Regions from separate parts of the Bacteroides sp. RCH18 genome, predicted to be linked through region 1. Evidence: riboswitches for the same ligand, from Rfam matches in the RefSeq annotation. Region 1 holds a riboswitch; each other region holds the start of a gene.
What was found. Region 1 has a riboswitch for cobalamin ahead of ACHLI0_RS05495 (DUF5074 domain-containing protein). Riboswitches for the same ligand answer to the same signal wherever they lie in the genome.
Positions count from the first base shown of each region.

Region 2: another riboswitch for cobalamin. It lies ahead of ACHLI0_RS08590 (DUF4465 domain-containing protein); the one in region 1 lies ahead of ACHLI0_RS05495 (DUF5074 domain-containing protein).
Region 3: another riboswitch for cobalamin. It lies ahead of ACHLI0_RS08560 (YncE family protein); the one in region 1 lies ahead of ACHLI0_RS05495 (DUF5074 domain-containing protein).
Region 4: another riboswitch for cobalamin. It lies ahead of accC (acetyl-CoA carboxylase biotin carboxylase subunit); the one in region 1 lies ahead of ACHLI0_RS05495 (DUF5074 domain-containing protein).

Region 1 is NZ_JBIPTC010000001.1:1,364,114-1,372,125, reverse strand. It holds gene ACHLI0_RS05505 (cell surface protein) at 1-567, opposite strand, end outside; gene ACHLI0_RS05500 (PKD-like domain-containing protein) at 582-1,928, opposite strand; gene ACHLI0_RS05495 (DUF5074 domain-containing protein) at 1,949-3,334, opposite strand; cobalamin riboswitch at 3,522-3,726, opposite strand; gene ACHLI0_RS05490 (DUF5106 domain-containing protein) at 4,258-5,196, opposite strand; gene phoR (two-component system sensor histidine kinase PhoR) at 5,337-7,118, opposite strand; gene phoB (two-component system response regulator PhoB) at 7,128-7,817, opposite strand.
Region 2 is NZ_JBIPTC010000001.1:2,140,396-2,148,407, forward strand. It holds gene ACHLI0_RS08580 (FecCD family ABC transporter permease) at 1-506, shown strand, start outside; gene ACHLI0_RS08585 (ABC transporter ATP-binding protein) at 503-1,258, shown strand; cobalamin riboswitch at 1,322-1,534, shown strand; gene ACHLI0_RS08590 (DUF4465 domain-containing protein) at 1,800-2,855, shown strand; gene ACHLI0_RS08595 (MATE family efflux transporter) at 2,986-4,341, shown strand; gene ACHLI0_RS08600 (Crp/Fnr family transcriptional regulator) at 4,355-4,918, shown strand; gene ACHLI0_RS08605 (GntR family transcriptional regulator) at 4,943-5,677, opposite strand; gene ACHLI0_RS08610 (ROK family protein) at 5,807-8,012, shown strand, end outside.
Region 3 is NZ_JBIPTC010000001.1:2,129,804-2,137,815, reverse strand. It holds gene ACHLI0_RS08570 (glycoside hydrolase family 127 protein) at 1-1,323, opposite strand, end outside; gene ACHLI0_RS08565 (GntR family transcriptional regulator) at 1,490-2,467, shown strand; cobalamin riboswitch at 2,595-2,807, shown strand; gene ACHLI0_RS08560 (YncE family protein) at 2,988-4,055, shown strand; gene ACHLI0_RS08555 (TonB-dependent receptor) at 4,131-6,182, shown strand; gene ACHLI0_RS08550 (cytidylate kinase-like family protein) at 6,348-6,983, shown strand; gene ACHLI0_RS08545 (putative transporter) at 7,073-8,012, opposite strand, start outside.
Region 4 is NZ_JBIPTC010000001.1:1,962,204-1,970,215, reverse strand. It holds gene ACHLI0_RS07875 (acyl-CoA carboxylase subunit beta) at 1-1,480, opposite strand, end outside; gene ACHLI0_RS07870 (acyl-CoA carboxylase biotin carboxyl carrier protein subunit) at 1,501-2,010, opposite strand; gene accC (acetyl-CoA carboxylase biotin carboxylase subunit) at 2,031-3,542, opposite strand; cobalamin riboswitch at 3,679-3,884, opposite strand; gene ACHLI0_RS07860 (thioredoxin family protein) at 4,075-4,398, shown strand; gene pncB (nicotinate phosphoribosyltransferase) at 4,611-5,780, opposite strand; gene ACHLI0_RS07850 (hypothetical protein) at 5,866-6,396, opposite strand; gene ACHLI0_RS07845 (hypothetical protein) at 6,804-7,526, opposite strand; gene ACHLI0_RS07840 (TetR/AcrR family transcriptional regulator) at 7,537-8,012, opposite strand, start outside.

The DNA of each region.
Region 1 (8,012 bases):
TCCTTTCAATGTATAGGAGTCCTCTTTAATCCAGTTTGGATAATACATCTGATCGTGATATTGAGGGAGATATTTGATGACTCCGCTTTCTCCTTTGCTGTCTTCCCAAGGGATATCTCCGGCTGCATCCGGTCTGTGGTAAGTGACGGAATAGTCGCGTTCCGGTTCGTCACTTCCTTTCAGCTCGTACCATACGTCGTCTGCTTTTCCGTTGCCATTAGCGTCTTCGGATATCCATACGATGCCCGGTTCGGAACTTCCGGAGAAGGGATTGCCGATAATACCGAAGTCGTATCCTTTGCGGTTCTTTATTTCTTTCGGCATTTTAACGGTGATATATCCGCCGAAGGATCCCAGTGAGACGTAGAGTTTCTTGTTGAAGCGCTCTTCTGCATAAGCGTTTGCTTCTTCCATTGTCTGGCAGTCGAAGCCTTCATTGATAAACTGCCCCGGTGCCGGACGATATTCCAGTACTTTGAATCCTTGAATTTCCGTTTCTTCCTCATCTTTGTTGCAGGAAGCCAAAAGAGTGGCTGCTATAGCCATCAGATACCAATATCTTTTCATTTTTCTATGTTGATTTAGTTATTGAATAATATTTGTGAAGGGACGCTCTCGCCACAGTCTACTGTGTGGAGAACCTTTCCGTCTTTGCTGTAAACGACGATTTTATTTCCATTTTCCCATTTCTTAGCATAAGTTACATATAATTCTCCGCTTTGTTGATTTAACTGCAAGGATGTAATGGGAAGTCCTGACTCGTCAGCGGTAATGAAAGGTTCGTTTAGCGAACCGGAATCTCCGATTATATATTTATATATTGCATTGTCTGCCGAAGGAATGTAAATAACATTTTCAGATTCGGATGCTGCCATACGGACGGTCGGATCTGAATAACCTCCTTTTGTTGGTTGGAAAGTGGCCGGAGTCTTTTCTAAAGAAGTAAAATCCTTGCTGATCTTTACTATATTACATCCTTCATCGGTGGATTCAAGTGTATAGGCATTGCCGTCTTTTGCTGACACAAAGTTGAATTTTTGCTTTTGGATGATATTAAGTTCCGTAGCAGCAGGTGCTTCCCCTTCTTTGGCTGAGATAAGCTCGTTTGCATCGTAATATTTCACTTTGGACTCTTTCTGGTAAGTGTCATTGGTTAGCACTTTGCCATTGTAGACCATGCTATTATAAAAACAGAACATATACTCATCCTTGACTTCGACATTGTTCAGAGATTTTAGGTCGATACGGCGTATGCCATTACCTGTCACTAATCCATATTGTTCGTTCAGAATGGTCAGACCGCTTAGGTTTGCACCTACTACAGCAGAGTTTTCGTAATAAAGGGTCTTGGCGTCGACAACATAGAAATGGTCTTTGTTTGATGTACTGGTTTTTATTAGTATATAGAACTTTCCGTTGCTGTGAATGATATTTGCAGAGTCGTAATTGCCCATGCCTAAAGTTTTACCGGCATTCAAGGAAGCATAACAATCCGGATAAGTAACCTTCTTTTCCGTATCATAGAAATTGAATGTCCCGTCTGCTATGTAGAAGAATCCTTTGGAGAAGTCATGGTTAGAGCTGAAACTTGTGCTCATTTCTACTTTTCCGTATTTATTCTTGATGATACATGTCAGGTCTGCGCGACATGGATTGTCTATTTTGTAACTAAAGGTTGGTTCTGTAGAATACTCTTTTCCATTGACCAGCCATGAATAAGTGGCTTCTTCCGGATTAAGCAGTTCCGGAGTAATCTCCAGTGTTTCTCCCAATTCCAGTACTTGAGTTTCCGTCGGGAAAGTTCCTTTTAGTACGTTCGGATAATGTGCCAGATTGCCGAGGTGCAAATCTTCGCAATCGTCGTCGTTACAGGCGGTAAAACCTGCTGCAAGGCAGGCTATTAATAAAGTGGTATATAGTTTATTCATCTTGTTTCAGAGTCTTGTTATTAGTTAAAAATGAATGTAGCCGGGAAATAATAGCCATCGTATGCTATTTCTGATATCTTTTCTCCTGTGGCGGCGTTGAATCTTACCAGAAGATTTTTCTGATAGTCTCCGGTCAGGTACATGGCCAGTAATTCGTTGGTCTTTGGATTGACGCGGATGCCTGCGCCATAGAATCCGTAACCTTCTTTGGTATAGTCGGTCAGTGCTTCCTCAGGGGCGGGATTGTCAAAAGTAGCTTTGTATATCTTTCCTCCTGCGATGTAGTAGAATATTCCTTCAGGAGTGCCGCAGAAACTGGCTTCTCTGTAAGCGCCGAACGAGGAGGGAGAATAATCGTCACGCATAGCAACCTTTTCCAGAGAAAAATCAGCATTGATTCTTACCAGATTGTTTTTACCGTCTTTGGTCGTTTCTACAGTATAGATATTTCCATCTTTACACTGTACAAAGCGAGTACCACCATAGGTTGCAATGTCTAATTCCCGGAATGCGACTTTATCTGTAGGTTTGAGATCGGGTGAACATAATTCTGCAATGTCTATGGTATACACTTTAGGACTTCCCCACCCGGAGGAGTTCACATTTAATATGAGTTTTCCGTTATAAGCGATTCCGCTACCTGTTCCGGTATACGTATTTCCTACCGCTACCAGTGTAATTGTTTCAAACGTTTTTAAATTGACACGGCTGAAATATCCTCCATGAGTAATTACTCCATAATCGTCATTCAAACCGATAAACTCATAGGCTTGATAATTAGCCAGTTTGCCGCAGCTATTTTCAGCATACAGAGTCTTTGGGTCCATCACCACCAACTGATTATCTTCTTTTGAACAGACATACAACTTCCCATTCCACAAAGTAGCCGATTGTGAGGTAACTCCCAGCACATCTCCGAAATTCTGATTTTTATAGCACCAGTGTTCAATGCTGTTCTTCTCATAATTATAGAATGAAATACTTCCGGATCCGTGTCCGAACCATCCCTCATTGATAATCAGACATCCTTTGGAGTAATCCGCTCCCGGAACCATTACTTTATTTTCTAATGTCACTTTTCCCAGGTCATTGCTGAGTTCTAAAATAACTTTGGAACGGCTGGGATGTTCGGCGTTGAATGTGAATGACGGGTCTGTGGACATATCTTCTCCATTCTGATACCATTGATAGTATATATCCAGCGGACTACTTGCCTTAGGGGCATATACATATTGTTCTCCGACATTGAGTGTCAAATCCTCTTCGGGGAAAGTGCCGCCTTTCAGAGCAGGCAATCCTTGTAGTTTGTCAATGTGGTCCAGGTCACAATCGTCTTTCGAGCAAGACACAATAACAAGCGCTGTTATCAGAAACAGTAACGCCTTGGATAGCTTTTTACAATTCATGTTTTGTATATTAAGTAAATAAAATATGTCCATCAAGTGTCCGGGCGAAATCGCTTCGACCGGACACACATAATAAACTTGGCAGAGTCTATTAGTTTGTACATACTTTCTCTGAATCAGAGTGATGAATGAAATGATAGACGAATGGTCCGGGTCATTAGATTCAACGCTTTTTCCTCGAAAGCAGTGAAACGGATTTTACATGGCAGGTCTTCTGACTTATTCCTGTTGCGGGCGCCTTCCCGGAATACCCTTCCAGTGGCTTTGAGTAGATTGCTCGCAACATATCTATGGAACTTACAGCAGCGGGACTGTTCAGGATTTACACCTGATTCCCTTTTAATCGCTTCCCTCGTGATGAGAGTCGCAAACCAATGCGGGGACAAAGATATATAGTTTATTTGTTTCTACCAAAAAGAAAACAACATCAGTTTTGCTCTCATGCTCTAACAATTCCTGTGTATCCCTTTATTCATCGCTGTTTCAAGTATGGCAGCAAGTGTGGTGGCAGGTATGAGAGCAAATGGTTGCCCTCACTCCGGTGCATCGAATTGTGTGGCGTTTTGTAGTGCTGTAGGCTGATTTGTAGGATGTTAACACCTGATACGTCAACTATTAAAGATTGACATATCAGCTATTAATAATTGAGAAATCAGGTGTTAATGGCTGATAACTCATTTATTATTGGCCAATAAATGAGTTAATACTTCTTGAAAGAACGGGTGGATTGGAGTAACTGATACGGTCGGGTTACTCCGGTCATGCGGTTGTTTTGATCCAATCATACGGTCAAGCTAATCTAATCGACAGTAGCTTCAGAAAGTTTCAACCTTTGAAACCAATGGTTTCAAGGCATGAAACTATTAGTTCCAAAGCGTGAAACTTTTTGTATCAACGGGTGGAACAAATATTTGGAAAATAAACTATTGATGTTGCATTAGATATGCTTCAATGGCTGGTGCGGTGGCATCTTTAAGCAATACAGTCTTGTCTTTATCCAACAGATATAGAGTCGGGATAGCCTTTAAGTCATAGACCTGTTCCTCTTTGATGGTGAACTTCTTGTCATATCCGTTGATCCATTCATTGGGAAATTCGCTCAGATGCTTTTTCCACTCGTCCAGTTCCTCATCGGGGTAGATGGAGAGAAGTACCAACTTCTTTTCCTGTAAAAGCTGGTTGATGACGGGAGCGTTTTTCAGCCCTTCTATGGTTTCTGTGCATGCCTGACAGCCGGGGTTATTGATGAATAACAGAAGATACTCCGCTTTCAACTGATATAATGAACCTTGTGCTCCGGAGGCCAGGGTATAAGTGAAGTTGAGCGCTTTGGTTCCGATACGGTTTTTCTGAGCCAGCTTAAGACGGGCCTGGGGACGTATCTTCTCTGTTTCGTCCAATACAGGAGAGGCTATCATCGCTTCCAGTACCGGTATGTAAAATTCTTCGTTGCGCATGGGGGAGTTGGGATCATACAGATACTTGTCCGCCAGGTCGGTGATATATGTAAACACCTTCTTGTCCACATTGGTCCGGTCGATTACATTGCGCATGGCTTGTTGGGCCGTTTCAAGCGGTACGTGGTTCAGCAAGTCGCAATAATCTGCCCACGCCTGCTCCGTTACTTCCGGATGGTGGATATAGTTGGTGTCGGCAAAGTTCACATTGTCCCAATAATGCTTGGCCAGAAAGTCGGCTCGTTGTTCCGGTGCTGTCATCATTTGCGGGATGGCGGGCATCTTAATAGCCTTAATGGTATCTTGCGGCGTTTCGTTTTTGCTTTGACTTGAAGCATTCCCGTTTTTACAGGAACCTAAGATGAGTAGACACAGAATAAATAAATAATGTATGTTTGCTTTCATGACTTACAGTTCTTTTAATTGTACTTGTATAGGTACGATGAAGGCAAAGATAATTCCCTTTTTATTTTAATCAAAATAATCTCCTTATTTTCTGCCTCTGCCTTTCTTAAATGAGCGCTTCGAACAGACTTTTCACCGGTTTATTTCTCTTTCGCCAGCGTGAAGACAAATTCCAGTCCGCCGCCTTGATTATTCTTGGCAGAAATGTTTCCTCCGTGGATGATGACGGCATTCTTTACGATGGCAAGCCCTAAACCGGTTCCGCCGAGTTTGCGTGAACGCCCTTTGTCCACCCGGTAGAAACGTTCGAAAAGGCGGTTCAGATGTTCCGGAGAGACACCGATGCCCGTATCTGCGAAGCTGAAATAATAGTAGTTCTCATCTTCACGGAAACAGTTGATATTTATCTGAATATTGGTTCCGGCGTATGCGATGGCATTGTCCATCAGGTTGCGGAAGATGGAGTAGAGCAGGGAGTAATTGCCTTTGATCTGGATACCCTTCTTTAATGAATCCACGATGCTAATGTGCTTTTCTTCCAGTTCCAGAGAAACTTCATTGATGATGTTCCCTACCAGTACGCTGATGTCTACCCGTTCCATGTCTATCATGTTGGCGGCTTCGTCCATGCGGGTCAGTACGGATATGTCGCGTAGCAGCCGGCTGAGGCGATTGCTTTGTGCGTAGCACCGTTCGAGGAACGTATTTATCTTGTCACGTGAGATATTCTCGTTGTTGACAATCGTTTCCAGATAACCTTGGATACTGCTCACGGGAGTTTTCAGTTCATGGGCAATGTTCTGGGTTAATTGGCGCTTCAGACGCACCTGCTCTTCTTCCTGCGTGACGTCATTGATCGAAATCTCGAAGCTGGCATCCTGAAAGATGATACATTCCACGATAAAGGTGCGTCCGTTTTTGTTGATTGTGACGGACATACGCTTTTCGTCTTTTCCCCGCGAGCGTTGCTGCTGGTTCTTGTTGATGAAATGAATGATGTCTTTCAGTTCGCTGATGGCGAATACTTCCTCTGTCGTTTCCAGGTTAGAGTCCGAAATCAGGTTACTGTATTGAGTAAAGAGGTTGTTGACCAGAATCTCTTTTTTGTCTTTGGTGAATATGCCCAGCCCTTCATGCGAAATCTGAAGATGGGTAATCAGTTTCTCGCGTTCGATGTAGAGTGCCTCTTTCGTTTCGTGCAGACGCTTGTATATCTGGATGATGTGCTGCGAAATCTCTCCCAGCTCATTATGCGGAAAAGCGGACTGCATCGCCATCTCTATCGGTTCGTTACGGTCTGCACGCATGGCAAACTCGCGGAGCTGGCTGATAGAGGTTCCCAGTTTGTTGGTGAATTTGTAGAAGATCATCATGAGCAGCAAGGATACGATGACCGTAAACCATAAGTAATGCGGGTCTGCCTGCAGATTATTGATGAGGCTTACATTATATGGCAGTGCCGAGCGGATGATATAATCTCCGTAGCGGGTTGCCGAATAGAAATACGGTAGCCCGGTGGTCTCCGAGGTGCGGCGTACGTCAAAACCGGTTCCGTCTTTCAAGGCTTTCTGAACTTCGGGGCGGTTGAGATGGTTCTCCAGTTGCTGGTCGGTAGTCTGATAACTGTCATAGATCACATTTCCCTGCAAGTCGATCAGTGTGACGCGCAAGTCCTCCAACGCGTGGTCACGGATATACTTTTCAGTCGTTTCTTCGATGGCGGGATTACTGTTCAGCCGTTCGTACAAGCGGCTGTTATAGTTCTGGAGCTGCGTGTTGAGTAACTCGACTTTATATTCTCTTTCGCGTTGATACTGGTAGGCGATGAAACAAAAGGCAAATACCAGAAACAGCGAGATCACCGAAAGGAATAACTTCCGGCTGAAAGAGAGGAAATGTTTTTGCTTGACAGGTAGATTCATACTTCTTGATTATTCGGCCTCAAAGCAGTATCCGTATCCCAGTCGGGTAACGATGCACTTGCCATATTCGCCAATTTTCTTCCGTAAACGGGTGATATTCACATCAATGGTACGATCGAGTACGTATACTTCGTCGCTCCAGATGCGCGCCAGAATGTCTTCACGGGAGAAGACGCGTCCTTTGTTCTGCACCAGCAGAAGCAGTATTTCAAATTCTTTTTTCGTCAACTGCACTTCTTCGTCGTCTATGCTTACCTTCTTCTTGGTGATGTCGATCACGAGTGACTGGTAAGTCAGGCGTTCGGGCGCCTTTTCCGCCTCCATCGTGGCGGTACGCCTCAGTACGGCTTTCACACGGGCGATCACTTCGCGCAGGGAGAAAGGCTTGGAGATATAATCGTCCGCTCCCAGATTGAAGCCTGTCACGGTATCGTTTTCGGTATCTTTGGCTGTAATGAAGATGATGGGCACTCTGGCTGTTTTCTTGTCTTTCTTCAACATGTTTGCCATCTTGAAACCGGAGATTTCCCCCATCATCACGTCCAGAAGAATCAGGTGGTAACTACTGATATCCATCTTCAGTGCCTCTTCGGCGGAGTTGGCGGTATCCACTTCATAACCTTCGTTTTCAAGATTGAATTTCAGAATCTCACAGAGGTCTTCTTCATCGTCGACAACTAAGATACGGTAATCGTTCATATGATATATGTATTAATGTGATATGACAAAGTTAAGCTTTTTTTTATTTCGGTACAAAGATGAGGAGACTTTGTTACGGGCGGATGAAACAAATATTACAATCGTATTACATTCCGCTGAATGCGGGCATCGGGATGATATTTGAAAGTTTTTATGGGATATGCGAGGAAAAACCGTCTGTTATTTGTTATCTTT
Region 2 (8,012 bases), 780 kb from region 1:
TCCAGATATTGCAGTATCTAAGTTCGGCGGAACAACTGAAAATGTTCACCCTGTGGTCGATGGGATCGCTCAGCCACATCACAGCCGGACAGCTGTCTATCATGATACCGGTAGTGTGCATAGGTCTGCTGCTCTCCGTAGCCTGCATCAAGTCACTGAACCTGCTCTTGCTTGGCGAAAACTACGCACGCACGATGGGCATGAGCATCAAACGCTCGCGAACGCTTGTCTTCATCTCTACGGCACTGCTGACAGGAACAGTCACCGCCTTTTGCGGCCCCGTAGGATTCATCGGACTGGCAGTACCGCACATCACCCGGTTGCTGTTTGATAACGCAGACCACCGGATACTGATGCCGGGCACCATGCTGACAGGACTTATCGCCATGCTGATATGCGACATCATCGCCAAGAAATTCCTGCTGCCGGTGAATTGTATCACCGCACTGCTGGGAGTTCCGGTTATTTTATGGGTAATAGGTAAAAACTTGCGTATATTCAAATGATTCAACTCAAAGACCTGACACTGGGATACGAACAGCGTACGCTGCTGGAAAAAGTCTCCGCCCACATCACGGGAGGACAACTCGTCGCACTGCTCGGCAGAAACGGCACAGGAAAAAGTACACTGCTGCGTGCCGTCATGGGACTGGAAAAACCCCAAAACGGAGAGATTATCCTGCACGGGAACAACATCGCTTCACTGAAACCGGAAGAACTGGCACGGAACATCAGCTTCGTCACCACCGACAAAGTGCGCATCGCCAACCTGCGATGCAGAGACGTCGTCGCACTGGGACGTGCCCCCTATACCAATTGGCTCGGTCAACTGCAAGGAGAAGACAAGGAGAAGGTGGACAACGCTATGCGTCTGGTAGGCATGGACAGCTATGCGGAAAAGACGATGGACAAAATGTCTGACGGAGAATGCCAACGCATCATGATAGCCCGTGCGCTTGCACAGGACACTCCTGTCATCCTGCTTGACGAACCTACCGCCTTCCTTGACTTGCCCAACCGCTACGAACTCTGTCTGCTCCTCCGGAAGCTGACGCAAAAGGAAGGAAAGTGTATCCTGTTTTCCACACACGACCTGGACATCGCTCTCTCACTTTGCGACACAATCATGCTGATTGATAATCCACAACTCTACAGCCTGCCTACCGGTGAAATGATTACGAGCGGGCATATAGAAAGATTGTTCCGCAACGAGTCAATCACATTTGATGCGCAGGAGATGAAAATAAGAATCAAGTAAAAACATTCCCCCTAAACCACTTATTTTTATAAGTCTTCGTGCTAGTTTTATTTATATTTTCGACTATCTTTGCTCCCGAATTGGTTTTTGAATAGTGATATCGACTATTCAAATGAAAAGGGAATCGGGTGAAAATCCCGGACAGTCCCGCTGCTGTGAAGCTCCATTCAACTTCTTGATATATACTTTTGCCACTGAACTGTCATGATAAATTCAGATCGGGAAGGCATCAGGAAGGGAGTCAGTCAGAAGACCTGCCATTCAGTTTCAAATAGCTGTTTTTACTCGTGGAATAGAAAAACGGCAAGAGTTATTAAATAATTTACTTATGGACATACTCCAATGACCTGACATCCTCCGATGCTCCGGCAGTAGGCTATATATTACCATATATCCGCTGACGAAGCTTCTGTGAGTATTGACGGCACAATTGCTTATTCTGTCATTGGGATAACAGAATCAGAGTCTGCCAATCAGCTTTGATCATGTGATTTTATAAGAGATGCAAAATTATTTTATGTTTAACTATAAAAAGAAAAGTATGAGAAAATTATTTTCCGTTTTAGTATTTATTTGTTTGTTGACAGCCTGTTCATCGGATGATGATCCCATCTCTTATGGAAATCCCTCTGTAGAGTTATCAACAGAAGAAACAGAAGAATTTACCTATGGAGAAAGCCGCGAATTTCCAATCACTCTAAAAGAAGTAGCTTCCACCTCTTTTGAATTACCCAACGGTTGGGAAGCCAGTATTAAAGATAGCAAACTGACTGTAACAGCTCCGGAAAAAGGGAAAACAGGAATGAGTAGTAACGGTACGATTGAAATTACAGCAACCGGGCTTAACGAAACAACAGTTACGGCATCCATAAAGGTAAAAGCATTCTATCTGATAACCTTTGAGGATGTAGATGCCAAATATCTTGCCGGTCCGACAGCATACGGAGATAATCTCTACACAAATTATACCGGTTCAACCCCGGAATTATATAAAGGCTATCATGACGTATCTTCCGATTTGTTTTTCAATACGACGACCCAAGGATATGGTTTTGCATCCGGAGGAATTGCCATCTCGCAATGGAATAACAAGACAAAAGCTGACTATATGAATCAATGCAGCGTTTTTTATGGAGACGATAATCAAAAGAACGGAGGAAATAACGGCTCAGCAACTTTCGCTGTAAGCTATGCCACCAGTTATGGTACATCAGGAGCTTATATGTATTTCCAGACAGAAGGAGCCGAGTACGAAATAGACCATGCCTACATTACTAACAACACTTATGCAGTACTATCTATGACCAATGGAGACGGTTTTGGGAAAAAATTCTCCTATGAAGATAAGGATTGGTTCAAACTCACAATCCAAGGTGTTAATACAGCGGGAACAATTACAGGAGAAGTCGAATTTTATCTGGCAGATTTCCGTACGCAAGATGCAGCCGGCATTCTTACTGAATGGAAACGGGTAGATTTAACACCACTGGGCAAAGTACACCGACTCAATTTTAATATGACAAGCTCCGACGGCGAAGGAATGTGGATAAACACTCCCACTTATTTCTGCGTGGACGACATTGCCATTACATATTAAAAATTTCATATTCCATATCCTGATTAAACAAAAACAAACATGACAGATAAAAATTACCAAATGGTAATTTTTATCTCCTTCCATACCCCTACCTTTGCAGCCGTTTTCAACAAACTAAAGATAAAAAGTCATGAAAGACAGTATTGATTTCGGTAGTATGGACATCTCTAAATTGTTCCGTAAGTTATTAGTTCCTACGGTATTGGGAATGGTGTTCTCAGCTATATTCGTCATCACAGACGGTATATTCGTAGGTAAGGGAATTGGCAGCGACGCATTGGCTGCCGTCAATATTACAGCCCCGCTTTTTATGATTGCAGCGGGCATCGGACTCATGTTCGGAATCGGAGGATCGGTAGTCGCTTCCATCCATCTGTCGCAAGGCAAACGCAAGGCGGCAAGTATCAACATTACTCAGGCACTTGTATTCTCCGCATTCATCGTATTAGTCATGTCCGCTTTATGCTTTTACTTCGTAGAGCCATTAGGACGCTTACTCGGAAGTTCAGAAAGACTGTTGCCGCTTGTCATAGAATATATGGTCTGGTATCTGCCCTTCCTCGTATTCTACGAATTGCTGGGCACAGGTATGTTTTTTATCCGGCTGGACGGATCGCCCAATTATGCCATGATATGTAATGCCATCGCAGCTATACTCAATATTATATTAGACTATATATTCATCTTTGAATTTGGCTGGGGAATGATGGGTGCCGCTTTTGCCACCAGTCTGGGAACAGTAGTAGGCGGATTGATGACCGTAATCTATCTTACACGATTCTCCCGCAACATTCACTTGTATCGTATCAAGCTAAGTTTGAAAAGCTTGATGCTGACGCTCCGTAACGGTGGCTATATGATAAAACTGGGAACTTCCGCTTTTATCAGTGAGGCTTCCATCGCCTGCATGATGTTTTTGGGGAATTATGTCTTTATCCATCATCTCGGAGAAGACGGAGTAGCTGCGTTCAGCATTGCCTGCTACTTCTTCCCCATCATCTTTATGGTGTACAATGCCATCGCACAATCCGCACAACCGATTATCAGCTACAATTTCGGTGCCGGACAACCGGATCGGGTTCAAAAAGCCCTGCATCTTGCCATCCGTACAGCTCTAATTTGCGGAATCAGCTTTTTCATCATCACGGTTCTATGCCGTCAGAATATTGTCTCGTTATTCATTGACCGAAGCTATCCGGCCTTTGATATTGCGATCAATGGCATTCCTTATTTTGGGGTTGGATTCATATTCTTTGCCGTCAATATGATAGGCATCGGTTATTACCAGAGCATCGAACGAGGCCAGAGAGCCACCATCATCACTCTTCTGCGAGGAGTGATATTCATGCTGATCGGGTTCTTTGCACTTCCTCCTGTTTTAGGAGTACCGGGAATATGGCTGGCGGTTCCGCTGGCGGAATTGTTAACAACTCTCTATATTATCGGAATTTATTTCAAAGATCGTTTCATGGTCCACCGGCGATGAGTATCTTTGCATCATGGATGCATTCGTTCAAAAACTTTGCGACAGATACAAGGTATCGGAAAGCGACGTACAGACTTTACTGGACTGTATGGAGGAAGTACATTTCAAAAAGAGAGACCTCATTGTGCGCGAAGGAACAAAGAACAGCAATCTTTATTTTATAAAAACGGGAATATGGCGGGCATATTACCACAAAGACGGAACAGATACCACCATCTGGTTCGCTTCAGACGGAGAAGCTGCTTTCTCCGTCTGGGGATATGCAGACAATGCTTATTCGCTGATTAATATTGAAGCAATGTGCGACAGTGTAGCCTACAGCATATCCCGCGCAACCTTGAATCAATTATATCATTCTTCCATCGGACTAGCCAATCTGGGACTGCGGCTGATGGATCACCAGCTTCTTCTGCAAGAAAACTGGCTTATCAACTCCGGCAGTCCACGAGCAAAGGAACGTTACCTGACTCTTATTAAGGAGACTCCGAAGCTGTTGCAATATGTGCCTTTAAAGTACATTGCGTCTTATCTGTGGATAACACCTCAGTCACTAAGCAGGATTCGGGCATCCTTATAATCTTCACTTTTTATGGGTATAAGATCAAATATTTCTCTCAAACTCAAGTGAATAAATAAAACTGTCCGCACGATAATATCCTATATTCCATTCCAATGGACATCCTTCCGGATCATAAACAAACCTTTTACGCACCAAAATTGGATCTCCGACCTTTATCTCAAGCTTACCAGCAATGTACTTGTCAGCCAGTCTGGCACTAATATCTTCTTTAGAAACTTTTGCAATAGCATGATAATCTCTTTCCAATATCTCATAAAGAGGTCTGGAGAAATCCTCACTTCCTGTCAAACCTATTTTAGGATTAAAATAGGATATAAAATACACGAAAGGGTATTCTTGATTTCCACGTAAACGCTCTAACTTCAGTATTCTTTTTACATCAGGAGCATTAAAAAAAAGGGCTATATCATCTGTAGGTTTTGTCCAGCTAACATGAAGTTCATAATTCATTGGTACAATTCCCAAAGTTTTCATTTCCTGTGTGAAACTCATCCAATTCTGAGCTTTGGAACATACAGCTGAATTTACAACAACTGTACCTACTCCCTTTTTCCTCATCAGTAATCCTTCGTTCACAAGGTTATTAATCGCCTGTCTCAAGGTATTACGAGATATGCCCAATTGTTTAGACAAATCAATCTCATTTGGAAGCATTTTACCTTGTTTATATTCCTCCCCTTTGATAATAGTCCTCAACTGTTCTTCTATCTGAAGATAAAGGGGGATTGCGCTGTTATGGTTAACTAATATCTTCATGATTAACTTTTTTACAAAGATAAAAATAAAAATAAAAACAGGCAATACTTTTTGTTCTTTTCAAGAAAAAGAATACATTTGCAAATGTTTATATGTTCAGACATACTAATTAATTAAATCATAATAGCTATGAAGTATTATTTGGGAATAGACATAGGTGGTACACATATAAAAGGTGGAATCGTCAACCCTCTAACGAATGACATTCATCAAAACATACTATCTCACGAAGAGCTGAATGCCACAGATTCAACATCAAGCATCATTACGAAAGTCAGAAAAGTTATTACTGACATTCAAACTCGTATACCCCTATCTAAATTAGGCGGAATCGGTATAGCCATGCCCGGTCCTTGCGACTATGCCAAAGGGATAGTTGCCATTTATGGTGTGCCCAAGTTTCAGTCACTTTTCGGCCTTAACCTTAAAGAAGAAATTAAAAAAGTATCTGACCTGAATACTGTTTTCATAAATGACGCATCCGCTTATGCCCTTGGAGAGTATTATGCAGGAGCAGCAAAAGACACAAGTAGAAGCATTATAGTCACAATCGGCACCGGACTTGGAAGTACATTTCTTGAAAATGATACTGTTTTGACCGAACTGACAGAAGGAATACCTGAACATGGATATCTCTACAACATACCTTACCGAGACGGAATGGCAGATGACTATTTTTCGACAAGATGGTTTGTAAATACATGGAATATGCTATTTCCAGATAAAAAGGTAACTGGCGTAAAAGAAATCGCATTACGCGCTTCGAACGGAGACAATAATGCACAGTCATTATTTGAAAACTTCGCTTCAAATTTCGTAGAATTCATAACTCCATTCCTACTAAAATTTAAACCGGAGAAACTGATTATAGGAGGAAATATAGCAAAAGCTTCTGACTTCTTTTTAGATAATATTCAATCTCAATTAGAGAAACTCAATTTAATCACTAAAATAGATATCTGTAAATTATGGGATATGTCGCCATTAATCGGATCTGCTATTTACACAAGCAACATACTTGAAAATATGAAAAATACAAAAGAGAAAAGACACACACAGCAATTTATTGCACCCACTAACTCTACTGCCACCCCATCAGGCGAATATGATATATATCCGGCATTTCCATTAGGAAAAGGCAAAATTGGAAAGGGTATAAACCAATTAGCGGACTGGATAGAAAAACATTCCCAAATAATAATTGATGGTTATATTGGAATCTTCTGGGATGAATTAATCATTAAGTTAGGAGAAGAACTCAGAAAAAGAGGAAAGAATGTGCGATTCTTTCATACCAGTGTAGCAATGAAAGATCCACTGACTATTGAAAAAATGATTGCTCCTTATCTTGGAGGAGATAATCCGTTATTCGGCACCATTACTGATAAGCATTTGGTTAATTGGTTTAATGAAAATAAACTTAATTCCATACAACCTGACCCAGAAGCAGATTTAAATATATTTATAGGTACAGGAGCAGCCCTATCTCAATGGAAAGCTCCCCTGATTTATATTGATGTTCCTAAAAATGAGATTCAATTTAGAATGCGCGCCGGAGCCATCAATAATTTAGGATTAGATTATCGAAAAGACAATCAACAGGCTTACAAACAACTATATTTTGTAGACTGGATTGTTCTTAATAAGCACAAAAAGCAATGCCTGCCTATGATTGACCTACTTATTGACGGACAAAGAGAATGGGATGAACTATTAATGATTTCAGGAAATGACCTACGAGAAGGATTACACAAAATGAGCCGCAATTTCTTCAGAGTTCGTCCATGGTTCGAACCTGGTGCCTGGGGAGGACAATGGATGAAAAATCATATTCAAGGATTAAATAAGGAAGTGAATAATCTGGCATGGTCTTTTGAACTGATGGTACTTGAAAACGGACTAATGCTGGAGAGCGACGGATATCGACTTGAAGTATCTTTCGATTTTCTTATGTATAGTGATTATCAGAACATATTAGGAGAATGTTCGGAAACATTTAAGTACGATTTCCCAATACGTTTCGACTTTCTAGATACCTTTGACGGAGATAATCTTTCTATCCAATGCCATCCACGCCCCCGATATATACAAGAGCATTTTAACATGCCATTCACCCAAGATGAGACATATTACATATTAGATTGTAAAAACTCTCCATGTGTATATTTAGGCTTTCAAGACAACATCGTCCCTGAAGAATTCCAACAGACCTTGGAACAAAGTCAACAAAAAGCGACGAAGGTAGAGATAGAAAGGTTTGTTCAAAAACACCAGGCTAAAAAGCACGATTTCTTTCTTATTCCCAATGGCACCATACATGCTTCAGGAAAAGATT
Region 3 (8,012 bases), 770 kb from region 1:
ATTCTGATAGGTATAATTATCTCCTTTGAGTGAAACTGCGGTAAGCAAGCTGTTGTATAAAACGCGTTCCAGTTCGTCCATATACATTCCTTTACCGGTTAGCTCGTTCATTCTTTGGCTAAAGAATCCGGCGCCAATGGCAGCACAAGTTTCCAGATAGGCACCCGGAGGAAGGAAAAAGTCTGGACCGAATTTTTCGTCTTCGTGGATAGCGCCGACTCCTCCTGTGATGAACATACGTCTACCGGTCATATTGTCCCAAAGGCGTTTGGCTGTTTCTATGTATTTAGGTGAATGATTTTCCAAAGCGGCAGTAGTGATACCAGTTGCTAATAGTGTGGCGCGTACGGCATGTCCTTCAATGGTTTGTTGCTCAAATACCGGAATTGAGTCTTGAGCATAATCTCCCCATGTCGGACGACTATGCTCGCCATGCTCAGGAGCATTATATTGGGCATCTCTGATCCATTTTTCGGATTTGCCATTGCCCCAAGTCAACCATAAAGGATAGCCACAATGATGCCCTCTGTTTTCAATCCAGAAAGTAGCTAACTTCCAGTAAGCGTCTTCATTTACGGACACTGATAATTGTTTTTTAAGTTCCGGTTGTTCTTTGAATAGCCAGTATAGTTTGATAATGGCTTCTTCCGGGCCGGAGTGAGAGGGAACGATATTTTTCTTGGGTGCTGGTCCCATATAGTCTGCCATGTAATTTGTATAGCGGGTGGCGACTTCCAACAGTTTGGTTTTTCCGGTTGCTTTGTAGTAATGCACAGCGGCTTCAATCATCATGCCGGCATTATACACGTCGTGTTGCCACCGGAGGAAACCACCATTGTCTCCCCAACGGTGTTCCGGTTCTTTCAGAAGTGTATAAGTCTCTAAGTATCCGGTTGGTTCTGTCATTTGTGCTGCTTCGATACGGTCGATATATCTGTCAATACGTGTTTCCAGTGCTTTATCCGGATACATGACCAGATAATCTGCAATACCCCGAATCGATTCATAGATAAGTCCGTCGAACCACGGCTCTCCGAAGTGTCCCTGTGTGCCACGTTCACCTTTGGCCACTTTATCAAAATTACAGAAAGCATTGTGCTGTTCCGGGGTGTTGGTGTGTTTACCCTCGAATTTGTTTAGTACATCATTGATGGTTACTTCATTCCATGTTTTAAATTTGGGGCTCCAGAATGCGTCGTTCACTTTTACGTTTTCAATGTCCGCAAATTGTACTTTCCCAGTCTGTCCTTGTACCGCGCTATGTGGAGTTCCGGATAGTGTTGCTATCACTGCCAAGGATTTAAGTAGATTTGTACTTTTCATGTTTCTAACTTTATGTTTAACTTTCTAATTTATATGAGGATGAATCTGCCGCAAAGATAGAATATTCTTTTTGACTAGTACGAACTGGTCTGTATGTTGTAAAACACATACCACTCCGTACCAGTATGGCTGTGATATTTGTATCTTTGCGCAAAAATAACGAACGATGAAAAGCAATAAATCAAAATATAAGTTGGTAGTTGATTATGTGATCGACGGGATTAATGAAGGACGATTAAAGAAAGGTGCCTGGATACCTTCTCTTAATGAATTTAGAGAAATGTACGGCTTGTCTCGTGATACTGTTTTTTCCGGAATACGAGAATTGAAATCGAGAGGTATCATTAAATCGAATCCTGGAGTCGGGTATTATATCGTAAGTACGCGTGTTCCGTTCAAACACAATATATTTCTGCTTTTCAATGAGTTCAATGAATTTAAAGAAGATATTTATAATTCTTTTATGGAGACAGTAGGCAATTCAGCTACTGTTGATCTTTATTTTCATAACTATAATCGGAAGGTGTTTGAGACTTTGGTGAATAATGCAAACCATAAATATACTACCTATATTATAATGTCCGGCAAATTTGCCGATATTGGTCCTTTACTGGAGAGTTTATCCGGAAACGTATTTCTACTCGATCATTATCACTCGGAATTGAAAGGGAAATATTCGTCTGTATTCCAGAACTTTGAAAAAGATACTTATGAAGCATTAGTGTATGGTCTGTCCAACTTGCGAAAGTACAAGCATATTGTAATGGTTCAGAAAGATTCGAAAGAACCTTTTGAACGTTATGACGGATTACGGGCTTTTTGTAAAGAGCATGGCTTTACGCATGAGTGCATTGGCGAAATTCAGGGAAGGGAGATTGTAAAGCAGGAGGTGTTTATGGTTGTTAATGATAGAGACTTGGTCAATTTGTTGAAGCAGGCTGACCGTCAGCAGTTAGTTCCGGGAAAAGATTTCGGTATTATATCTTATAATGATACCCCTTTGAAAGAAGTGCTGGCAGGAGGGATTACTACTCTTTCTACTGATTTCAAATTGATGGGACGCACGATGGCTTCTCTTATTAATAAAAAAACGATTGAGACAATTGAGAATCCTTGGAATTTAAATATTCGTAATTCACTATAAAGACTATCTATCCTATATTTATCATATATACATGTTCATAGTGACGTCATTTTAAAAGATTCTGTTCATCAGATTTGTTCCTGTTAAAAAAAGACAGGGGAGAAGTGAGGCGTGAAGTATAATTATAGTATCTTTGCACCTGCAAGGTTCGTATTTGGAGTTGTCTAACCTTCCAAAACGATGAAAAGGGAATCCGGTGTAAATCCGGGACAGTACCTGCTGCTGTAAGTCCTCTCTTTCGGGAGATGAGTTTATCACATTCTTTGCCACTGGTGACATCACTGGGAAGGCGTGATAAATGGGGACGAGTCAGAAGACCTGCCTTGACGCTGCAGATTTATACCCGCGGGTTTTCGGGTAGAAATCAACTGGTATAGTTCATTCCTATATTCAATTGATTCCTCATTCAACCGGTCGGTACAAATGCTATGTTTGATATTTGTCGCAAATCTTGATTTGCCGGCAGATGTCTGAAGAGTGATGCGACAAGTTAGTTAATAACCTTTTCTCACTTTTAATTATGAAACGAATTTTACTTTCTGTTTTATTTATTGTCTTCTGTCTGACGGCTTTTGTCGGTTGTATGAAATGGGATTATGGCAAGATGGAGCCTTTCAGGGCTACAGGAGATGGACTTTTCATTATGAATGAGGGGAATTTTCAATACGGTAATGCTACCTTATCTTATTATGATCCGGAAACGAAAAAGGTGGAGAATGAGATCTTTTACCGGGCTAATGCGATGAAGCTGGGTGATGTAGCACAATCAATGATTGTCCGGGACACTATTGGATGGGTGGTAGTGAATAATTCTCACGTAGTCTTCGCTATTAGCACCAATACATTTAAAGAGGTGGGACGCATAACGGGACTTACTTCTCCACGCTATATTCATTTTGTTTCGGATGAGAAAGCCTATATTACACAAATATGGGACTATCGTATTTTTATTGTCAATCCCAAAACTTATCAGATAACCGGATATATCGAATGTCCGGATATGACGATGGAAACAGGCTCGACAGAGCAAATGGTGCAGTATGGCAAGTATGTGTATGTGAATTGCTGGTCTTATCAGAATCGTATATTAAAGATAGATACTACAACGGACAAGGTGGTAGATCAGCTTACTGTAGGTATACAACCTACTTCTCTAGTGATGGATAAGAACTTCAAGATGTGGACGATTACTGATGGAGGGTATAAAGGAAGTCCATACGGATATGAGGAGCCGTCGCTTTATCGCATTGATGCCGAGACATTTAAAATAGAGAAACAATTTAAGTTTCAGTTGGGAGATGCTCCTTCGGAAGTACAGCTTAATGGTGCGGGTGATGAGCTTTACTGGATTAACAAAGATATCTGGCGTATGTCTGTCGATGAAGAACGTGTTCCCGTACGTCCTTTTCTCAAGTACCGTGATACGAAATATTATGGTCTGGCGGTTAGTCCGAAAAACGGAGATGTCTATGTGGCTGACGCCATTGATTATCAACAGCAGGGGATGATTTATCGCTATACGGAGGATGGGGAACTTGTGGATGAGTTTTATGTTGGAATTATTCCTGGAGCATTTTGTTGGAAGTAATCGGTAGAGAAGAATATGAGAAGAAATATATTATTAGTGCAGTTTGTAGGAGTTCTTTTATTACTTCCATCCATAATGAGTGGACAACAACACAACGACAATAAGAATTGGGCGGAAAAGGGAGTTGTCATTCGTGAAGTGGAAATTTTGGGAAAGCGCCCGATGAAAGATATAGGTGTGCAACAGACCAAATTTGATTCACTTGTGCTTAAGGAAAATATAGCCTTGTCAATGGCGGATATACTCACTTTCAATTCTTCTATTTTTGTAAAAAGCTACGGACGTGCCACGCTTTCTACTGTATCATTTCGGGGAACGTCCGCTTCACATACACAGGTAACATGGAACGGTATGCGTATCAACAATCCGATGTTGGGGATGACTGACTTTTCGATGATTCCATCTTATTTTATAGATGACGCTTCTTTGCTGCATGGCACTTCGTCGGTGAATATGGCTGGTGGTGGTTTGGGAGGATTGGTAAAATTATCTACAGTGCCTGCTCATCAAGAAGGCTTCGGAATGCAATATGTTCAAGGTATCGGTTCATTTAGTACCTTCGATGAGTTTCTGCAATTGAAGTATGGAGATAAACATTGGCAGGTCTCGACGCGGGCGGTCTATCAGTCGTCGCCCAATGATTATAAATATCGTAATCATGATAAGAAAGAGAATATTTATGATGATGAATATAATATAATCGAACAGTATTATCCCATAGAACGTAATCGTAGTGGCGCATACAAAGATCTGCACGTTTTACAGGAGGTATATTACAATACGGGTAAAGGTGATCGCTTCGGACTGAATGCGTGGTATACTGATTCTAACCGTGAACTGGCATTACTGACGACCGATCAGGGTGATCTTATGGATTTCGAGAACCGACAACGGGAACATACACTGCGAAGTGTTTTATCATGGGATCATACGCGTGAAAACTGGAAAGTATCGGCAAGGGGAGGTTATGTGCATACATGGTTGGCATACGACTATAAGCGGGATTTGGGAAATGGTATAATGGCTACAATGACGCGTTCGCGTAGTAAAGTCAATACTTTCTACGGGCAGTTGGATGGAGAGTATTTTTTCTCAGATAAACTCCTTTTGACAGCGGGTGTGTCGGCTCATCAGCATTTGGTGAATAGTTTGGATAAAGATCTGAATAGAGATGATAATAAGAACGATAAGTATGGTCAGGGAAGGAAGAATGATTCTATTGTTTATTTTGATAAAGGGCGTGTTGAGTTGTCGGGCAATGTCTCATTAAAATGGCAACCGGTCAATCGGTTGGGTATGTCATTGGTTCTGCGGGGAGAAATGTTCGGGACTAAATGGGCACCGATTATTCCTGCCTTTTTTGTAGATTATGTTCTTTCTAAAAGAGGCAATATAATGGCAAAGGCTTCTATTACCCGTAATTATCGTTTTCCGACATTGAATGACCTTTATTTTTTGCCGGGTGGCAATCCGGCATTGAATAATGAAAGTGGATTTACTTATGAAACGGGGCTGTCGTTTTCTGTGGGTAAGGATAATGTTTATACATTATCCGGCTCGGCTTCTTGGTTTGATCAACATATAAACGACTGGATTATTTGGCTACCTACGTCGAAGGGATTTTATTCACCCGTTAATCTTAAAAAAGTACACGCCTATGGCGTGGAAGTACAGGCTGATTATGCAGTTGCGATTGATAAAGCATGGAAGCTTGGATTAAATGGAACATTTGCGTGGACTCCTTCTATTAATGAAGGTGAGCCTACGAGCAAGGCTGACCAGTCAGTAGGGAAGCAGTTGCCATACATACCCGAATATTCAGCTACATTATCAGGCAGGCTGACATATCGCAGTTGGGGGCTTCTTTATAAATGGTGTTACTATAGCGAACGTTATACAATGACGAGTAATGCTGTATCCTATACGGGACATCTTCCACCCTATCTTATGAGCAACGTGACCCTTGAAAAAGGATTCTCACTCCGTTGGGCGGATTTATCCTTAAAAGGGACAGTCAATAATCTCTTTGACGAAGAGTATCTTTCAGTATTATCTCGTCCGATGCCGGGAATTAACTTCGAGTTCTTTATCGGTATAACTCCCAAGTGGGGCAAGAAGAAAAAATAGGCGGGTGACAGCCGGACTCCCGTGCCATGTAGATGTATTATTGGCAGAGTATATATGAAAAAGGATGCTTTCCGATTGTTTCTTTTAAATATAACTTTTGTATAATGGTGCATCTTTTGGAAAAAAGTCGTATGTTTGCTATCAAACCATAAAACAAAATGTACTATGAGCGGTAATTATGTTATCAATATCGGTCGCCAGTTAGGTAGCGGCGGAAAAGAAATAGGAGAGAAGTTGGCAGCCCGTTTGGGAATCGACTTTTATGATAAGGAACTGATCAACCTGGCTTCCGAAGAGAGCGGCTTATGTAAGGAGTTCTTCGAAAAAGCAGATGAAAAGGCCTCGCAAGGCATTATCGGCGGACTGTTCGGTATGCGTTTTCCTTTCATCAGTGAAGGGGCAATGCCATGTACCAACTGTCTGAGCAATGATGCTTTATTTAAGGTGCAGAGTGATGTCATCCGTCGTCTGGCGGCAGAAAAATCCTGTGTGTTCGTCGGGCGTTGTGCCGACTATATTTTACGGGAACATCCCCGTTGTGCAAATGTCTTTATCTCGGCTACTAAAGAAGATCGTATCGCACGGTTGTGTCAGATGCATCGTATTGATGAGGAAGCTGCGGAAGAGATGATAGAAAAAGCGGATAAGAGACGTTCGGAGTATTATAATTACTACAGTTATAAAACATGGGGAGCAGCGGCTACTTATCATTTGTGTGTTGATTCCTCTTCTTTGGGAATTGAGGAGACGGTGCGATTTGTGGAAGAGTTTGTGGCTAAAAAGCTACAGATTGGAATGTAATTGAAGAAGAAAACAAAATCCCGATAATAATAAAGCCGGCCTAATTCAGAAAGAATTTAGCCGGCTTTATTTATTTAATTAAGTTCGCTTTACATCATCGCCAGTAATATCATCTGTCCCGTCAGGATACGAAGGAACATAGATAACGGATAAACTGTAGAATATCCTACTGCCGGAGCATCACTGGATGTCACCTGATTGGCATAAGCCAGTGCGGGAGGGTCCGTATTACTACCGGCTATCAATCCCATCAGAGTGAAGTAGTTTACCTTATAATATAGTCTTGCAATTGCACCGATGATAAGCAACGGGATGACAGTGATCAGGAAACCACAGCCTACATACAGTAAGCCGTCGCCTTCTACAACTGTTTGTACGAAGTTGGCACCCGCATCTATACCTACACTGGCAAGGAATAGCACAATACCGATTTCGCGCAGCATCAGGTTGGCACTCATTGTGGTGTAAGTCACCAAATGAAGTTTGTGTCCGAAACGTCCGATCAGGATAGCTACCACCAACGGACCACCGGCCAAACCTAATTTCAAAGGAGTCGGCATACCGGGGAATGCAATCGGAAGACTTCCTAAAAGAATACCTAAGAAGATACCTACGAAGATAGTAACGATATTCGGTGTGTCCAGACGTTTCAGTTGGTTACCCAAAACACCAGCTACACGCTCTACCGCATCTTGCTGACCTACTACCATTACGCGGTCACCTACCTGCAATATCAGGTTCGGATCAGCGAACAGGTCCATACCGGAACGGTTGACACGGGTCACGTTGACACCATACATACTACGGAAGTGCATGGAACCGAGCGTTTTTCCGTTAATTTCCGGTTTAGTAACCAGAATACGGCGGGAAACCATCGGAAGATCCTGCTTCTCCCAGTCCAGTTCGACTTCTTTTCCGATAAATACGGTGATGGCGGGAGCATCTTCTTCCGAACAGACAATAAACAATTGGTCGCCCATATTGAATATCGTTTCGTGGTTCGGAATACTTACGTGTCCTTCGTGACGA
Region 4 (8,012 bases), 600 kb from region 1:
TCATTTCCAGTGCCTGGATCAGACGTTTGCGGGTTTGTCTCGGATAGATGATTTCATCGATGAATCCCAGTTCGGCAGCCTGGTAGGGAGTGGCAAACTTTTCCTTGTAGGCTTCCAGTTCTTTACCTTTTGTCTCTGCATCCGCTTTGCGGAACAGGATGTTTACCGCACCTTCCGCACCCATGACTGCGATTTCCGCACTCGGATAAGCGAAGTTCACATCTGCACCTGTCTGTTTGGAGTTCATCACAATATACGCGCCGCCGTATGCCTTGCGGGTAATGACTGTCAGTTTGGGGACAGTAGCTTCGGCAAATGCATAAACGATTTTAGCACCGTGGCGGATGATACCGTTGTTCTCCTGCGTATATCCGGGAAGAAATCCCGGCACATCTTCGAAAGTAATCAACGGAATGTTGAAACAGTCGCAGAAACGGATGAAACGGCTTGCCTTGTCGCTGGCGTCAATGTCGAGAACACCGGCAAGGTAGGCCGGCTGATTGGCGACAATACCAACCGAACGGCCTGCCAGACGTGCAAAACCGATGATGATATTCTTTGCGAAGTTAGTCATTACTTCGAAGAAATAGCCGTTATCTACTACCCGTTCGATGATATCCTTCATGTCGTATGGTACATTCGGGTCTGCGGGGACGATGGTGTCGAGTACGGCATCTTCACGGTTGGTCTCGTCAGTACAGTTCTGCTTTTTCGTTTCGTCCATATTATTCTGAGGCAAGAAGGAAAGCAGTTCGCGAATGCTCATCAACAGTTCTTCTTCGGTATTGCACATAAAGTGAGTGACACCGCTTTTGCTGCTGTGTGTCATGGCACCGCCCAGTTCTTCTTTGCTTACCTCTTCGTGAATCACAGTCTTTACCACATCCGGACCTGTCACAAACATGTGACTCTTTTCTTTCACCATAAAGATGAAGTCGGTGAGGGCAGGAGAGTAGCAGGCGCCTCCGGCACACGGACCAAGAATAGCCGAAATCTGAGGAATCACTCCGCTTGCCATTGTGTTCTGATAGAAAATATCCGCATAGCCGGAAAGGCTTTCAATTCCTTCCTGAATACGTGCGCCACCGGAATCATTCAGCGCAATTATCGGAGCACCGTTCTTCAATGCCAGTTGCTGCACTTTCACAATCTTTTTCGCATTCGAAGCGGACAGTGAACCTCCGTAGACTGTAAAGTCGTAGGCATAAACAAATACCTGGCGCCCGTCAATCTTTCCATAACCGGATACGATGCCGTCTCCCGGAATCTTGTTTTTGTCCATGCCATAGTTGGTGCAGCGGTGAACCATCAACTTGTCCAGTTCAACAAAAGTACCTTTGTCGAGCAGCATTTCGATGCGTTCGCGGGCAGTCATCTTTCCGCTTTCGTGTTGCTTTTCAATCTTTTCCACGCCCCCACCGAGGGAAGCGATGCGGTCACGTTCCTGGAACGTGGCGTATGCTTTATTTATTTCTTCCATGATGCAATCCGTTTTTAGTATTATACAATCGGCTCTAATGTTATTAATGTCTGGTCACCGGTGATGTTGTCGCCTTCCTGAACCAGAATTTCCTTGATGCGGCAATCTGAAGTCACTTTGTAGTTGCTCTGCATTTTCATGGCTTCGATGACGATGACGGTATCTCCCGTTTTCATTTCCTGCCCTGCCGTAACAGGGATTTTCACCACCTTTCCCGGCATTGGGGAAGTGATGCGGTCGTTCTGTTCGTCTTCGCCTTTCTTGCGCATACGCAGATACTTTGCCTGGCTGTCCACGATTTCAACATTGAAACTGCTATAATGCGTATTTACCTTATAGCTTTTACCGTTTTCGCGGCGAATCAGTTGTGCGTTTGCGCTGCGACCGTCCATCAGAATATTGCAGGTGCCATTTTCGGCCATCACAACATCTGCTTCAAACGGTTTTCCGTCAATGGTAAGTACCACTTTATTGTCTTCCTTGCTGACGAGCTCTATTTCCGCTACGCGGTCTCCTATATGAATTTCCATAATTGAATGCTGTTTTTAGTTTAGATACGAAGTACACCTTTGTGCAAACCGAATTCTTTCCATTTGCTGATGGGACGGTTGTCCGTTGCGTCACCTCTGTTTTCTTCAAGATTCATCAGATAATCCATGTAGGCAGCAATCATGGCAATGTTTTCGGCACGTTCGCTGGTGCGCATGATGCATTGTTGCAGATGCTCGCCGTTCTTGGTGATAAAACCTGTGTCGTAATGGCCTTCCACAAAGTCCGGAGTGTCCATGATGGCACGCAGGTAGCTGATGTTGTTCTTTACCCCTGTCAGTTTATACTCATGGAGTACGCGGCGCATCCGTTCGATGGCATATTCGCGGTTGGTAGCCCATACGATCAGTTTGCCGATCATCGGGTCATAATAGATCGGGATTTCGTATCCTTCGTACACGTAACTGTCGATACGAACACCGATTCCGTTCGGTTCTGTAATCTGCTTGATGATTCCCGGGCTCGGCATGAAGTTCATTTCCGTGTCTTCGGCACAAATACGGCATTCGATGGCATGGCCGCGTTGTTGGATATCTTTCTGTTTCAACTGGAGCACTTGGCCGTCGGCAACTTTGATCTGCTCTTTCACCAAGTCCACTCCGACCACTTCTTCCGTAATCGGATGTTCTACTTGCAGACGGGTGTTCATTTCGAGGAAGTAATAATTGCGATGCTTATCAACCAAGAACTCAATCGTGCCTGCACCGATATAGTTGACCGCTTTGGCGGCGGCTACCGCCTTTTCACCCATATCTTTACGCAGTTCGGGCGTCACGAAAACCGATGGCGTCTCTTCCACAATCTTCTGGTTGCGGCGTTGTACGGAACATTCGCGTTCGCACAGGTGAATCACGTTTCCGTGTTTGTCGCCCAGAATCTGAAATTCAATGTGATGAGGTTCTTCCACGAACTTCTCCAGATAAACGGTATCGTCGCCAAACGAAGAAAGTGACTCGCTTTTGGCAGTCGTATAAGCCTCTTCCACCTCTTCCGCACTGTGGATAAGGCGCATACCTTTTCCGCCGCCGCCCATAGATGCTTTCAGCATCACCGGATAACCGATCTTGTTGCAGAGTTCTACGGCTTCTTCCACACTTTTCAGATTCTCCTGTGTGCCGGGAACGACAGGGACTCCTGCCTCGATCATTTTAATACGGGCGGATATCTTGTCGCCCATTGCCTCCATCGTTTCGGGGTCCGGTCCGATAAAAATAATATTTTCTTCTTGACAGCGTCGGGCGAAAGTCGCGTTTTCGGACAGGAAACCATATCCCGGATGAATAGCGTCTGCATGGCATTCCTTTGCCACTTCGATGATTTTTTCTATATTCAGATAACTCTCTTTGGATGCTGCCGGTCCTACGCAATAAGCTTCGTCGGCATAGAGCACGTGCTTTGCGGTCCGGTCTGCTTCGGAGAAAATAGCGATACTCGTTATCTCCATCTCCCGGCAGGAGCGCATCACCCTTATGGCAATTTCACCGCGATTGGCTACTAAGATTTTTTTTATCATACTTTACTCAATTAAGTACATACTTATTTAATGCCTTCCCATCTTCACAGACATAGTCCATCCGACAGAAACACAGTATTTTCTTGATTTGGGGCTTAACAAATGATGTTCTTTCTCCTAACCCACGAGGCAGAAGAACGCTTTACGCGAAGTGGCAGGTCTTCTGACTGACTCTTGTCTTATAGTGCCTTCCCAAAATAACATCAGTGGCGATAAATTAGTTCATTAATAAGACATTGTATAGAGCTTCACAGCAGCGGGACTGTACGGGATTTACACCCGATTCCCTTTTAATCGTTGTCCGTTGGACACGGACTCCGAACCATTTCGGGGGGCAAAGATAAATAAATATTGAATACTGTGTTCTGTTTTTGCACGAAAGTTTCAGTTTTGTGCAATGAATGCTCCGGCAGATTTCCTCTCCTTTACTTTTCCAATAGAACTAAATCTCTGTGTATTAATGTTTATGTGTTAAACCTTCCTCTTTTTGTATTGTTAAGACTCCCACTAATTAATTAAAAGGAGAATCGATATGAAAGAAAAGAAAATAGCTCGTGATACGAGAAACAGAGAGAAACTGGCGGGTGATGACTGGGTAATGGCAGAATTTTATGCAACGTGGTGTCCTCACTGCCAGCGTATGCAGCCTTTGATTAAAGAGTTCAAGAAAGAGATGGAAGGGATAGTCGAGGTAGTACAGGTAGACGTAGACGAGGAAAGTGATCTCGCTAATTTTTATACTATTGAATCCACTCCTACATTCATTCTTTTCAGAAAAGGTGAACAGCTCTGGAGACAATCCGGCGAACTGACGCTGGAAAGATTGGGAAGAGCAGTCAAGGAGTTTAAATCTTGAAAAAGTATTAATAAAAAGGGATGTTTTTCTATGAAAGTTTTAAATCGTGTTATAAAACATACTTTTTTATTTGGATAATTTGCTAATAACACAGAAGTACGTATCTTTGCACTGTGTTTTTCATAGTATTAGATTTAAGGTTAACAAAGGTTGGAGCAAGGCGTTGCTCCTTTTTTTATGCCCGTACCCCGGCTTTCTGTTCAGAGCGGTCTTTATTTCGCCAGCCTCAGTTCGTATAGGCAAGCCTGTACTTCCTCCGGACTGCCTGTATGCTTTCCTTCGTCATCCGATAGTTTGATGCATTTTCTCCATTCCTGATTGACATTCATTTTGCATTGCGTGAGTTTCATGACAATGTTGGAAGGGGTAAATCCTGTATCATTCGTAAGATTGGTGCCGATTCCGAAGGAACAGCGAATCTTGCCCTTGCAGTATTCCTGAATTTCCAGTGCTTTCGTGAAGTCGAGAGCGTTGCTAAATACGATTGTTTTGGTAGTGGCATCAATGCCCAGTTCTTTATAGCGGGCTACCAGCTTATCGATAAAATCAAACTCATTGCCGGAATCGCAGCGCACTCCGTCGAATAGCTTGGCCTGCTTGCGGCTGAGATTGCTCAGGAATATTCCTGAAGTATAAGTGTCGGACAGCGCAATGCCCAAATCTCCGTCGTATACATTCACCCAGTTTTCGAGCGCCATATAGTTGGCGTGCTTATATCCGAACTGTGCCCCATGAAACATGAACCACTCATGCGGATGAGTTCCCATCATTTTCATGCCGTACTTCATGGCAAAATAGCAATTGGAAGTTCCGGTACAGTATTTGGCCGTATCATTCAGCCGTTTGATCACCGTCTCCTGTACGTCGATTGAGAATCTTCTCCGCGTGCCGAACTCTGAGAAGCGGAGTTGGTGCTGATTGGACAATTCCACTTTCTCCGACAATTTGCAGAGTATCTCGCTCATATCGGGTACGTTGCCGAAAAACTTGTTTTTGATTTCGGATACGATGGCGAGCAGCGGTACTTCATACAGTGTGACTTTATAAAGAAAATCGCTGACTTCAATATGCAGCCGCCCCGTTGTGTCCAGATGAATATCGATCTTGTCCGGATCAAAACGGAAAGAAGACAGCCATTCCCAATAGACTCTCGGAAGAAACCGGCAATTGCGTGTCATGTATTCCAGTTCCTCTTCCGTAAGTCTCAACCGGCTGAGTTTGTTGAATTCGCTTTTGAGCGCTTCCAGAAACTCTTCGGTATATTCAGTTTCGTTTCTGTCGTTGAAACTGAAAGTACCCATTGCGTAAGGGAATAATTTGATATAAGCGTACGAGGTGGTAAACTTATAGAGGTCTGTATCCAGTAGTGTTCTTACAATCATACCGTTTATTCTTTAATATGTAAAACGTTGTAAAGTTAGTATTTGTTGGACAATCCTACTGATTAATTGGCAATAATTCCTTCTTTTAGTAAGTTAATCCCACTTTTAGGGTGATGGAGTGGTGAGACAGTTCTTCCTTGAATTCAGTATGGAAATATTCATCGGTCCGCTGTTTCAGCCTTTCCAGTTGCTGTATTTCATAGCCTAAGGCAATATTCATTTTTAGTTTTTGAGTGAGCTTTACCTGTGCTCCTACAGATGGTGAAAGATAGAATCCGCCATTGGTTTCTTTGGCAGCCGCCAATGAGCCGCCGATGTTGCATTCCAGATAGGGAGTAAGTTTCTTTGGTCGCGTCATGAAGAACTGTGCATTGGCATACAGCGGAATAAGAGCTTTTTCATAGATGGACAGTCCGCTTCCTGCGCCGATGGTCAATCGTTGCCCGATGTGATAGTGTGCTATGATCTGCCAGTTGAAGGGCGTTTGAGATGGTTGGCCCATAGAAAGTCCCGTGCCGATATAGGTCGTATAGGAGAAATGTTTGCTGTCTGTCTGCCCGTCAGCATGTACGACAATAAGGAATAGCAGAGTCAGAGTGAAGATGAAGTGTTTCATAAAGATATGAGGATGAATGTTAATAGATATATATGCAAGCATTGAGTATTGATTTTAGGGTATTTTCGCTTTCCATGGCGGTGATGTTTCAACAAAATAGGCGAAAAAACACTTTTTTTAGGAATAAGCTTCTTTATAACCAATCAATTATGGCTGTAAACCGTAAGACGCAAAATACGTATATGATTATTATACAGTATGATACGGATTACTATATTCTCAATCATTCTCATGGCGATGAGAAAAAAATCTCACCATTATGAGAAAAGTTTCTCATCGCATTGAGAAAAAGTTCTCACTGCAATGAGAATTTTTTCTCAAAGGCGTGAGAATTTTTTCTCGTTAAAGAGAGAACGGATGCTTATAGTAATAACCTGCTCATAGTTGCAGCCTTTTATTTACTTTGCTTATTGGATATGAATGGTTATACTCTTGACGATATGCAGCGCTGTGGTAAGTGAAGAGGTATCGGTTACGATCTCTCCGTTGCTGCCATCGGGGCTGCTGTGTCCGATTAGTTTGGCTGTAAATTCTTTCTTGCCGGACGTCAGGTCAACTTCTGCGGCATAGACCAGAGCCGGCTGGCCACTTCCTTCTTTTCCGCCGGTGTAGTTGGCGTCCCCTTCTTTGGCGGATTTAGGGAATGCTTCATTGAAATCTGTCGAATGATTGATTTCTACTTTGACGACGAACTGCTTCTGTTTTCCCGTAGGGACCATTTTCACTTGGAAGCTTCCCTGCGGAGTCGCTCCGGTGATTCCATCGACCAGTGGAGACTTCTTTGTCGGAAGATATAAGCCGTCCTCCGATTCTATCCCTCTCTGATAACACCAGTGGGGCAGTGCCTCTTTTCTCCGGTTGCCGCCGGAGAACTGCCAGGATTGAGTAGCGATTTTATGTGTCACATACACAGTGGATAGATAATGTCCCTTCATGTCTTCCGTCCAGATAGCGATTTGCGGCGGATTCTTTTTGTTGATCCCCAGAAATAGAGGAAATTTGTGCAGCCATTCTTCTCCCTTTTCGATGGAGATTTTGAGGTCGTTGCTGTTGTACTCTACCAAATCCTGATTGCATCCGGTACTAAATAAGGCGATCAGCCATACTCCCATCATTGTCATCTTGTTCATTTGATTTTGTTTATTTCTGTAGCCAAAGGTCTACCAATAGATTAATTCCTGTTTCCAGTTGTTCCCAACCGTTTTCTTCCTGTATTCTGAGTCCGTTGTAGACCGGACAGTTCTCTTCAAGTAATACCAGATAACTGATGGCTGCCGTTACAATGGAAGCTACGGCGGCCGTCTCTTTTTGCGGATGTCTGGAGAGCCGGCTCACTGCTTCTACCAGTCGGATACCTTTCTCTTCCCGTATCTCGCGCAGTTCTCTGACGAATTTGTTATTCGTCGTCAACTCCCAGCGGTAAAGGCGTTTCAGCGTATAGCTTTTCCTTAATTCCATAATTTGCCTTCTGAATATCTGCTTGATAAAAGCACCGATATGTTCCGGGTCCGGCAATTCTTCGTCGAAGTTAATCCAGTAGTCATTTTGCTGGATATAGGCAGCTATCAATCCGTCCAGCGAATTGAAATAGCGGTAAATGAGCATTTTGGCTACTC